Regions from separate parts of the Hydrogenophaga atypica genome, predicted to be linked through region 1. Evidence: predicted binding sites of a transcription regulator. Region 1 holds the regulator's gene; the other holds the start of a gene.
What was found. The regulator sigma-54, encoded in region 1, starts transcription at its own class of promoters, with help from an activator protein. The targets are predictions, from matches to a motif close to TGGCANGNAANCTGCTTT.
Positions count from the first base shown of each region.

Region 2: ACFQPB_RS11990 (6-hydroxynicotinate reductase) is a predicted target of sigma-54. The motif match lies at 2,173-2,190, and genes of this name have one in related genera.

Region 1 is NZ_JBHTCA010000005.1:219,305-224,427, reverse strand. It holds gene ACFQPB_RS09990 (SPOR domain-containing protein) at 1-48, shown strand, start outside; gene ACFQPB_RS09985 (thiol:disulfide interchange protein DsbA/DsbL) at 286-936, shown strand; gene lptA (lipopolysaccharide transport periplasmic protein LptA) at 1,054-1,695, shown strand; gene lptB (LPS export ABC transporter ATP-binding protein) at 1,692-2,468, shown strand; gene ACFQPB_RS09970 (RNA polymerase factor sigma-54) at 2,471-4,000, shown strand; gene ACFQPB_RS09965 (THUMP domain-containing class I SAM-dependent RNA methyltransferase) at 4,126-5,123, shown strand, end outside.
Region 2 is NZ_JBHTCA010000007.1:67,493-72,615, reverse strand. It holds gene ACFQPB_RS11995 (UPF0280 family protein) at 1-395, opposite strand, end outside; gene ACFQPB_RS11990 (6-hydroxynicotinate reductase) at 398-2,011, opposite strand; gene fdxA (ferredoxin FdxA) at 2,229-2,552, shown strand; gene ACFQPB_RS11980 (ferredoxin--NADP reductase) at 2,574-3,347, shown strand; gene ACFQPB_RS11975 (TetR/AcrR family transcriptional regulator) at 3,379-4,059, shown strand; gene ACFQPB_RS11970 (amidohydrolase family protein) at 4,089-5,123, shown strand, end outside.

The DNA of each region.
Region 1 (5,123 bases):
CTGGCCGGCAACGGCATTGAAGCCGCGCTGGTGCGCGTACAACGCTGAAGTGTTTTTGACCACCCCGTCGCTTGCCCACTGCGTGTGGCCACATCCCCCTCAAGGGGCGACACCAGCCGTCCGGCAGAGCCGGCCCGGCGGTGTCTCCCGGTTCGGCCGCTTCATGCGCCGCGGGTACGGCGCACATGCAATGGATCAGCGACACGCAGCCACGTTTTTGAACTTTTGCCGCCGTGTCGCGCTCCACTCGGAGCAACCGCCGTTTTGGCAAGGAGATTGTTGAACATGCAACGCCGCGAATTCACCCAGGCCGTGCTGATGGCCGGCACCGCCGCCACGGGCCTGTTGGGCGCCAGCCACGCGCAGGCCCAGGCCACCTTCAAGGAGGGCAGTGACTACCTCAAGCTGGGCCGACCGGCCCCCGTCGATGCGCCGGCCGACAAGGTCGAAGTGATCGAGTTCTTCTGGTACAGCTGCCCCCATTGCAACGCCTTCGAACCCGCGTTCGACGCCTGGGCGAAGCGGCAACCGGCCCACGTGGTGGTCAAACGCGCACCGGTGGCCTTTCAGGACAGTTTTGTGCCCCAGCAGCGCCTGTATTACGCGCTGGAGGCCCTGGGCAAGGTCGAGGAGATGCATCGCAAGGTCTTCCACGCCATCCACACCGAACGCCAGCGCCTGGCCACCCAGGACCAGATCGCCGATTGGGTCGCCAAACAGGGTGTGGATCGCGCCAAGTTCCTGGAGGCTTACAACGCCTTCGGCGTGGCCGGCAAAGCCCGCCGCGCCACCCAGTTGCAAGACGCCTACCAGGTGGACGGCGTGCCGTCTTTGGGCATCGCCGGCAAATACTTCACCTCGGGTTCGTTGGCGCAGACGCTGCCGCGCTCGCTGCTGGTGGCCGACCACCTGATCGCACAGTCGCGCAAGGGCTGAGCCACAGGCCCTGCTCCAGGCCCGCCCTCTTCCGGCGGGCTTTTTTGTGCCCGCGCCCCGGCTGGGGTCGGAAAGCACCGGCTTACAATGCCATGCAATTTCCATGCCCTACCCAACATGCCGTTCCCGACCCTGACCCACCTCTGCCAGGCCATGCTGCTGACCTTGGCCGCGTGCGCCGGTGTGGCAGCCTGGGCCGAGAAGGCCGACCGCGACAAACCCATGAACGTGGAGGCCGACGCCTTGCGCCACGAGGACGGCCGCCAAACCAGCGTGTTCACCGGCAACGTGGTGGTGACCAAAGGCAGCATCCTCATCCGGGGCCAACAAATCGAGGTGCGCCAAGGCGCTCAGGGCCAGCAGTTCGGCATCGTGCTGGGCAACGCGCAGCAACAGGCCTTCTTCCGCCAGAAGCGCGATGTGGTCGATGAACACATCGAGGGCGTGGCCGACCGCATCGAATACAACAGCCAGGCCGACACGGTGAAATTCATCGGCCGCGCCGTGCTGCGCCGCTACCGGGGCAGCAACCTGAACGACGAAACGGCTGGCAACACCATCGTCTACGACAACGGGGCCGACGTGTTCACGGTGGACGGTGGCACAGCCACCACGGCCGCCACCCCCAACAACCCCGGCGGGCGCGTGCGCGCCATGCTGACCCCGGTGCCCAAGGCCGACGCCAGCGCCACCGCCCCGGCAAACAGCCCCGCTCCCGTGCTCAAACCCAGCCCCAGCATGGGGCCAGGCAAGCAGTGAGCGCGCACACAGCTGCACCGCTGGCGCCCAAACGCCGGCTGGAAGCCAGTGGCCTGCAAAAGGCCTATGGCAGCCGCAAGGTGGTCAAGGACGTGTCGCTGGCGGTGGAAGAAGGCGAAGTGGTGGGCCTGCTGGGCCCCAACGGTGCCGGCAAAACCACATCGTTCTACATGATCGTGGGCCTGGTGCGGGCCGATGCGGGGCAGATCACGCTCGACGGCCAGGCCGTCGAACGCCTGCCCATCCACCGCCGGGCACGCCTGGGCCTGGGCTACCTGCCGCAGGAAGCCTCGATTTTTCGCAAGCTCAGCGTGGAAGACAACGTGCGTGCCGTGCTGGAGCTGCAGGACGACCCCGCCACCGGCAAGCCCTACACCGCCAAAGCCCTGGACGAACGCCTGACGCAACTGCTGGAAGACCTGCACGTGTCGCACCTGCGCTCGTCGCCGGCACCCGCCTTGTCGGGCGGCGAACGGCGCCGGGTCGAAATCGCCCGAGCACTGGCGAGCAACCCGCGCTTCATCCTGCTCGACGAGCCCTTTGCCGGCATCGACCCGATTGCCGTCATCGAGATCCAGCGCATCATCGGCTTCCTCAAGTCGCGTGGCATCGGCGTGCTCATCACCGACCACAACGTGCGCGAAACGCTGGGCATCTGCGACCACGCCTACATCATCAACGAGGGCCGCGTGCTGGCCCGGGGCACGCCTTCGGAGATCGTCGAAAACGCAGATGTGCGAAGGGTGTACCTCGGCGAGCATTTTCGAATGTGAACATGAAGCAAAGCCTTTCGCTTCGTGTTTCCCAGCATCTGTCGCTGACCCCGCAACTGCAGCAGTCCATCCGGCTGCTGCAGCTCTCCACGCTGGAGATGGCGCAGGAGGTCGAGCAGATGCTCGACGAGAACCCCTTCCTGGAGCGCAGCGAGGAGGTGGCCGAGCGCGAGGCGTTTGGGGTGGATGCCGAAAACGCGCCGGTCAGCACCGGCGACCAGGTGAGCGAATGGAGCGCGGACAGCGGCCCGGCGACCACCAGCAGCGAAAGCGACGACTTCAGCGAAGAGGTGGGCAGCAGCGAGCCCGACTGGGACGGTGATGGCACCGTGTCCTTCACGCCCGACGACGGCGAATGGGGCGGCGAGGCCGCGCCGCGCAACCGCAACAACGCCGACGATGAAACCGCCAGCGCCGCCGAGCTGGCCAGCGAACACATCAGCCTGCAGGCCCACCTGCACCAGCAGGCCCTGGGCCTGCGGCTCAATGAAGAGGAGCGCGCGGCGCTGTACTTCCTGATCGAATCGCTCAACGACGACGGCTACCTAGACGAGCCCATCACCGACCTCGCCGCCGCGCTGGCTGGCGACGACTGGGAGGCCCGTGAAGCCACCGAACAGGCCCTGAACCTGGCGCTGCACTGGCTGCAGAACATGGACCCGGCTGGTGTGGGTGCGCGCGATCTGGCCGAATGCCTGCGGCTGCAAATCGAAGAGCTGCGCAACAGCCCCGCCGCCCAGGCCGCGCTGGCCATGTGCGCGCAGCCGCTGGACCTGCTGGCGCGGCGCGACGCCAAACGCCTGGCCGCCGCCTGCCACCTGGACGAGGCCGTGGTGCGCGAGGGCCTGGCGCTGATCAGCCGGTTGGAGCCCAAGCCGGGCCGGCGCTTCGCCAACGTGGAACGCAACACCGTGGTGCCCGACGTCATCGTCACCAAGGCGGGGCGCGGCTTCAAGGTGCAGCTCAACCCCGACGTGATGCCACGCCTGCGGGTGCACGACATCTACGCCAACGCGCTGCGACAAGGGCGCGGCGACAAGGGCGAAGGTGCGGCCAGCATGCAGCAGCGGCTGCAGGAGGCGCGCTGGTTCATCAAGAACATCCAGCAGCGCTTCGACACCATCCTGCGGGTCTCCAGCGCCATCGTCGAGCGCCAGCGCAACTTCTTCATGCACGGCGAGCTGGCCATGCGCCCGCTGGTGCTGCGCGAGATCGCCGATGAGCTGGGCCTGCACGAATCCACCATCAGCCGCGTGACCACCGCCAAGTACATGGCCACGCCTTTTGGCACCTACGAGCTCAAGTACTTCTTCGGCTCCAGCCTGGGGACGGAGACCGGCGGCAACGCGTCGAGCACCGCCGTGCGCGCGCTGATCAAACAGTTTGTGGCGTCTGAAGATGTGGCCAAGCCGCTGTCGGACAACCAGCTGTCGGAAATGCTCAAGGAACAAGGCATTGAGTGTGCACGCCGCACGGTGGCCAAGTACCGCGAAGCCCTTCGTATCGCACCGGCCAACTTGCGCAAACGTTGAAATGACACAATGACGGCGGCGCCCGCGCCAGCCATGACGTGGCTCTCGCCGCATGAATGGGTCCCGTCATGGCGCAACGCGCCGTCCTACCAGTGGCGCAGCCACGAGGTCATTCCGTCATCACCATGAACCAACTCACCCTTTTCCTGCCCTGCGCCGCTGGCGTGGAGGACTTTCTGGCCGCTGAGGTCAAGCGCATCGTGGGCGTGGCCGATGGCGACATGTCACGCTCGCGCGGCGGTGTGTTGCTCAAGGCCAGCTGGCGCGACGCCATGCTGCTCAACCTGCACAGCCGCCTGGCGCAGCGCGTGTTGGTGGAGCTGGCCTACGAGCCGTACCGCAGCGAAGACGACATCTACGAGATCGCCTGCGGTGTGGCCTGGGAAATCTGGATGACGCCCCGGCACACGCTCAAGGTGGAGATCACCGCGCAACACAGCCCGCTCAAGAGCCTGAACTTTGCCGCCCTGCGGGTGAAGGACGCGGTCTGCGACCGCCTGCGCCACAAAACCGGCGAACGCCCCAGCATCGACACCACCTGGCCCGATGTGCGGGTGTTTGCCCACCTGACCGAAGGCCAGTGCTCCGTCTACATCGACACCTCGGGCGAGCCGCTGTTCAAACGCGGCTGGCGCGAGGACAAAGGCGACGCGCCGCTGAAAGAAACCCTGGCCGCCGCCATGATCGCGGCCACCGGCTGGGACGGCAGCCAGGGCGCCGCCCTGCCCCTGTACGACCCCTGCTGCGGCAGCGGCACCGTGCTCATCGAGGCCGCGCAGATGGCGCTGAACATCGCGCCCGGCAGCACACGCCGCTTTGCCTTCGAAAAACTGCTGCCCTTCCAGTCTCACGTGTGGCAGGGCATCAAGGCCCAGGCACAGGCCGCACAAAAGCCCTGGCCCGAAGGGCAAAAGCCCTTCATCTTTGGCAGCGACGTGGCCTTCCGCATGGTGGACTTCGCGCAGCGCAACGCGCAGCGCGCTGGCGTGGCACACGCCATCGAACTGCGCGGTGGCGACGCGCTGCAACGTTTGCCGCCCAGCGAGCACCCCGGCGTGATGCTGCTCAACCCGCCCTACGGTGAGCGCATCGCTGCGGCGGGTGTGGCGGGCCAAAAAGCCGC
Region 2 (5,123 bases), on a different contig from region 1:
AACGACGTGCCCGGGGTGAGGTGCAGCGCGATGTCGCCACCGTTGTTGACCCACGCACGGGTGATGCCCGGGCGGTCGTAGGCCAGCAGCAGCTCCTGCGCCACCGCGCCCGCCACCGCCACCATGGGCGTGACGAAAGCCGGACGGTGCACCTCGGCCGCTGCCCACATGCGGCGCGCCACCGGGCCCCGCAGTGTGCAGACACCGTCGACCGGCGCACGCAGCGTCGGCAGCTCATCCACCAACGCCTGCAGGAGGCCACGGAAGCGCTCCCAGGCCTGCGCGTGCGCCTGCCGCACCGCTGCGGTATCACCCTCGGCCCCGAGGACAATGTCCATCGGCCCGTGCTGGAAGTGGAGCCGCCCGTCAGCGAGCGACCGACATTGCGCCAACATATTCATCCGATCTGCGGTTTCTGGCCCAGGGGCCAGGGGTTGGTGGTGTGGTTGAGCACCCATTGACGGCGCGTGGGTGCGCCGTCGTTGTGCCACGCGCCAGTGCGCAACACGTCCTCCAGGCTGCGCACCTCATCCAAGTGCCCCCCCAGGGCTGCATAGTGATCCAGACGCATGCTGAATTCAATGGGGGCGATGACGGCCGGCGTGGGCACGGTGCCAAAGCTGTTGTCGGGCATGCGCATCACATCCAGCATGACGGTGATGCCACCACCCGGCCACACATAGGCCGGTGCACCGCCACAGGTCACGTTGACCAGCGCGTCCTTGATGCTGCGGGTGAGCAGCACCGGGTTTTCGGTGGCGCCCGCGCGCAGGCTGCCACCGGCGCCGGCCAGGAACAACACCGTGGTCATGGACGGCTCGCAGTTCTCGCCGATGCGGTCCACCACGGCCTGCACCGCTTCGGGCATGGGCTGTTCGCGCGGCACCAGCTGGTCGTCCAGCACGTACCAGGCGGCGTGCTCGCCGGTGGTCGATGTCATGAGCAGGCGCAGGCCGGGCCAGGCCACATCGGCATCCCAACCTTCGATCACCTCCATCGGGTCCGAGATCGACGTGCCGCCCCAGCCGGTGCCGGGCAAGGCCACCTGGAAGTAGCGGCCGGGCGTGGACTTGCGCCCGCGCATGGCAATGCCAGACGGCCGCATGTCCAGGCAGCGGCCAGCCTGGTGTTCGGTCAACACGCCGGTGATGTGGTCGTCCACCACCACCACCTCGTCCACCTTGCCGTACAACTGCTTGGCGAAGATGCCCACCGTGGCCGAACCACAGCCCACGCGCATGCGCTGCTCTTCCACGCCGTTGACAATGGGCGCCTTGCCGGCCTGGATCACGATCTGGGCACCGCCGTCGATGGTCAGCTCCACCGCCTTCTTGTTGCCCAGCGCGGCCATCATGTCCACCGTGACGCGGCCTTCTTTTTTGCTCCCACCGGTGAGGTGGTGCACACCGCCCAGCGACAACATCTGTGAGCCGTACTCCGCCGTGGTGACGTGCCCCACCACCTCACCTTTGCAACGCACGTTGGCTTGCTCGGGACCCAGGTAGCGATCGGTGTCGATCTTCACCTTGAAGCTGCAGTAACTGAAGATGCCTTCGGTGACCACGGTCACCATGTCCACGCCTTGCGCCTTGGAACTGACGATAAAGGGTGCAGGCTTGTAATCAGGGTAGGTGGTGGACGAACCCACACCGGTCACAAACACCTCGTCGGCCAGCAGCAGGTCGCCATTCCAGTCGGGCGCATCGGACACCTCCTGCGCATCGGGCGCACCGTTTTGCACCACACGCCCGGCGAACTGCACCAGCTTGGCGCCACGGTCGTCCAGCGTCTTGCGCAACAGCACCACCGGATCGACACGGATCAACACGCCATCCTGGTTGGCATAACGGTCGCACGCACCGGTGCGGCCGCTCGTGATCTGACACAAGACCGGACAGGCGTTGCACTCGATCTTGGTCTCGGCCATCCGCTCGCTGCGCGGGCGAGCCCGCTCCAGCACCTGGGGCTCATCCATCCCCGGCAGTCCGTCTGTTCTGGTGTGCTCGGTCATGCTGTTGCTCGCTTCAAAAATGCACGCTCGACTTGAGCGTGATTGAAATTTAATGTAGCATACACTACATGTACATGGAGTAAACCCTACATCAACTAGCTAAGATTTTCATGTAGTCTTTGCTTACTGTCCATGGAGTAAACCCTAAACCAGTTTCTCCTCATGCAATGTTTATGCCAATATCGGCGGCGCAACGTCCGCCACTTCAGGAGCTCGTATGACCCATGTCGTGACCGATGCCTGTGTGCGCTGCAAGTACACCGACTGTGTGGATGTGTGCCCGGTGGACTGCTTCAAGGAAGGCCCGAACTTCCTGGTGATCGACCCGGACGAATGCATAGACTGTGCGGTCTGTATCCCCGAGTGCCCCGTCAATGCGATTTATGCCGAAGAAGATCTGCCCGCCGATCAGCGGCACTTCATTGCCATCAACGCCGAGCGCGCACCCGGCTGGCCAGTGATCACCAAGCGCAAGCCACCGCTGCCCGACGCAGAAGCGTGGAAAGACCGGACCCACAAATTCGACACGTTAAAAGACTGACCCTTCGCCTTAGGAACCACCATGAGTGCATTCATCGAAGAACGCGTGCTCAGTGTCCAGCACTGGACCGACCGCCTGTTCAGCTTCACCACCACCCGCGACGCCGCCCTGCGCTTCAACAACGGCCACTTCACCATGATTGGCCTGCGCGTCAATGACAAGCCACTGCTGCGCGCCTACAGCATCGCCTCGCCCAACTACGAGGACCACCTGGAGTTCCTCAGCATCAAGGTCGAGGAAGGCCCGCTGACCTCGCGCCTGCAGCACATCCAGGTGGGCGACACCGTCATCGTCGGGCGCAAGCCCACCGGCACCCTGGTGGTGGACTACCTGCTGCCGGGCAAACGCCTGTACCTGCTCTCCACTGGCACCGGCCTGGCCCCGTTCATGAGCATCGTGCGCGACCCCGAGACCTACGAGAAGTTCGAGCAAATCATTCTGGTGCACGGCGTGCGCACGGTGGACGAACTGGCCTACCACGACCTCATCCTCGACCACCTGCCCAGCCACGAGTTTTTGGGCGACCTGATCGCCAGCCAGCTGCTGTACTACCCCACCGTGACGCGCGAGGACTTCCGCAACGTGGGCCGCATTCCCGATCTCATCGAGTCGGGCAAGCTGTTCACCGACCTCGACCTGCCGCCGCTGGACCCGGCCACCGACCGCGCCATGATTTGTGGCAGCCCAGGCATGCTCAAGGACCTCAAGCACCTGCTGGAGGCGCGTGGCTTCAACGAAGGCAACACCTCACGCCCCGGCGACTTCGTGATCGAGCGCGCCTTCGCCGAATCCTGAAAACCGCTTTTAGCCCCTGCCCCCAACGCCCATGAGCACCGCAGCCACGCGAACCACCACCCGCAAACCCGCTGCTCCTGGGCGCAAGCCCGGTGTGCGCGAACTGGCGGCCCAGGAAACACAGGAGAGCATCCTCCGCGCGGCCACCCGCATTTTTGCCAAGCACGGGTTCTCGGGCGGGCGCATTGACCAGATTTCCAAAGCCGCCAAGTCGCACGATCGGATGATCTACTACTACTTTGGCAGCAAAGAGGGGCTGTACATCGCGGTGCTCGAAGACCTGTACCGTCGCTTCAACGACGCCGAGGCAGGCCTCAAGCTCAATGTCGACCAGCCCGAGGAGGCGCTGGTGGCGGTGGTGAGTTTCATCTGGGACTACTACCACCGCAACCCCGATTTCATCACCCTGCTCAACGACGAGAACCTGCACCGGGGCAAGCACATCTCCAAGTCCCTCCGGGCGCGTGAGTACTCCTCGCCCGCCATCCAAATCCTGGAATCGGTGCTGGCCAGTGGCGTGCAGCAGGAGGTCTTCCGCAGTGGCCTGTCGGCGCGTGACGTCTACCTCATGATCGCCGGCCTGAACTACTTCTACCTCTCCAACCGCTACACGCTGTCCGCCTTCCTGGGCGAAAAGCTGGAACAGCACGATGCGATGGCGCATTGGCAACAGTTCGTCATCGACACGGTGCTGCGCACCGTCAAACCCTGAAACCCCTCAACACCACACCGGAGCGACACATGGCAGAAGCTGCAAGCAGTGAAAAATCGGGCAAGGTCGTCATCAAGAACATCGGCCTGCTGCTCTCGGGCGACATCGACAACCCCATCCTGAGCGCCGACACCATCGTGGTGTTGGACGGCCTCATCGTGGCCGTTGGCAAGGAAAAAGACTGCGACCTCGAAGGCGCGCGCCAGACCATCGACGCGCGCCGCACCTGCGTGGCCCCCGGCCTGATCGACAGCCACGTGCACCCGGTGTTCGGTGACTGGACGCCGCGCCAGAACCAGCTGGGCTGGATCGAGTCGACCATGAACGGTGGCGTCACCACCATGATCTCAGCGGGCGAGGTGCACCTGCCCGGCCGCCCCAAGGACATCGTCGGCCTCAAGGCCCTGGCCATCACCGCGCAGCGCGCCTTTGACAACTTCCGCCCCGGTGGCGTCAAGGTCATCGCCGGCGCGCCGGTGATTGAAAAAGGCATGGTGGAACAGGACTTCAAGGACATGGCCGACGCCGGCGTCAAGCTGCTGGGTGAGGTGGGCCTGGGCTCCGTCAAGGCCGGCGAAGAAGCGCAGCAAATGGTGGCCTGGGCACGCAAATACGGCATCCAGAGCACCATCCACACCGGCGGCCCGTCCATCCCCGGCTCGGGTCTGATCGACAAGGACGTGATCCTCGAAGCCGACGCCGACGTGATCGGCCACATCAACGGCGGCCACACCGCCCTGCCCTGGAAACACGTGTGTGAGCTGTGCGAGAAGTCCTCGCGCGCCATCGAGATCGTGCACAACGGCAACGAGAAGATCGCCATCGAAGCCGCCCGCGCGGCCATTGAGCTCAAGTGCCCCCACCGGGTCATCCTCGGCACCGATGGCCCCGCTGGCTCGGGCGTGCAACCCTTGGGCATGCTGCGCCTGATCGCGCTGATCTCCAGCTTCGCCGGCATCCCGGCCGAAGTGGTGTTCGGGTTTGCCACCGGCAACACCGCCCGCATCCGCAACCTGAACTGTGGCCTCATCGAAGTGGGGCGTGCGGCCGACTTCGTCTTCATG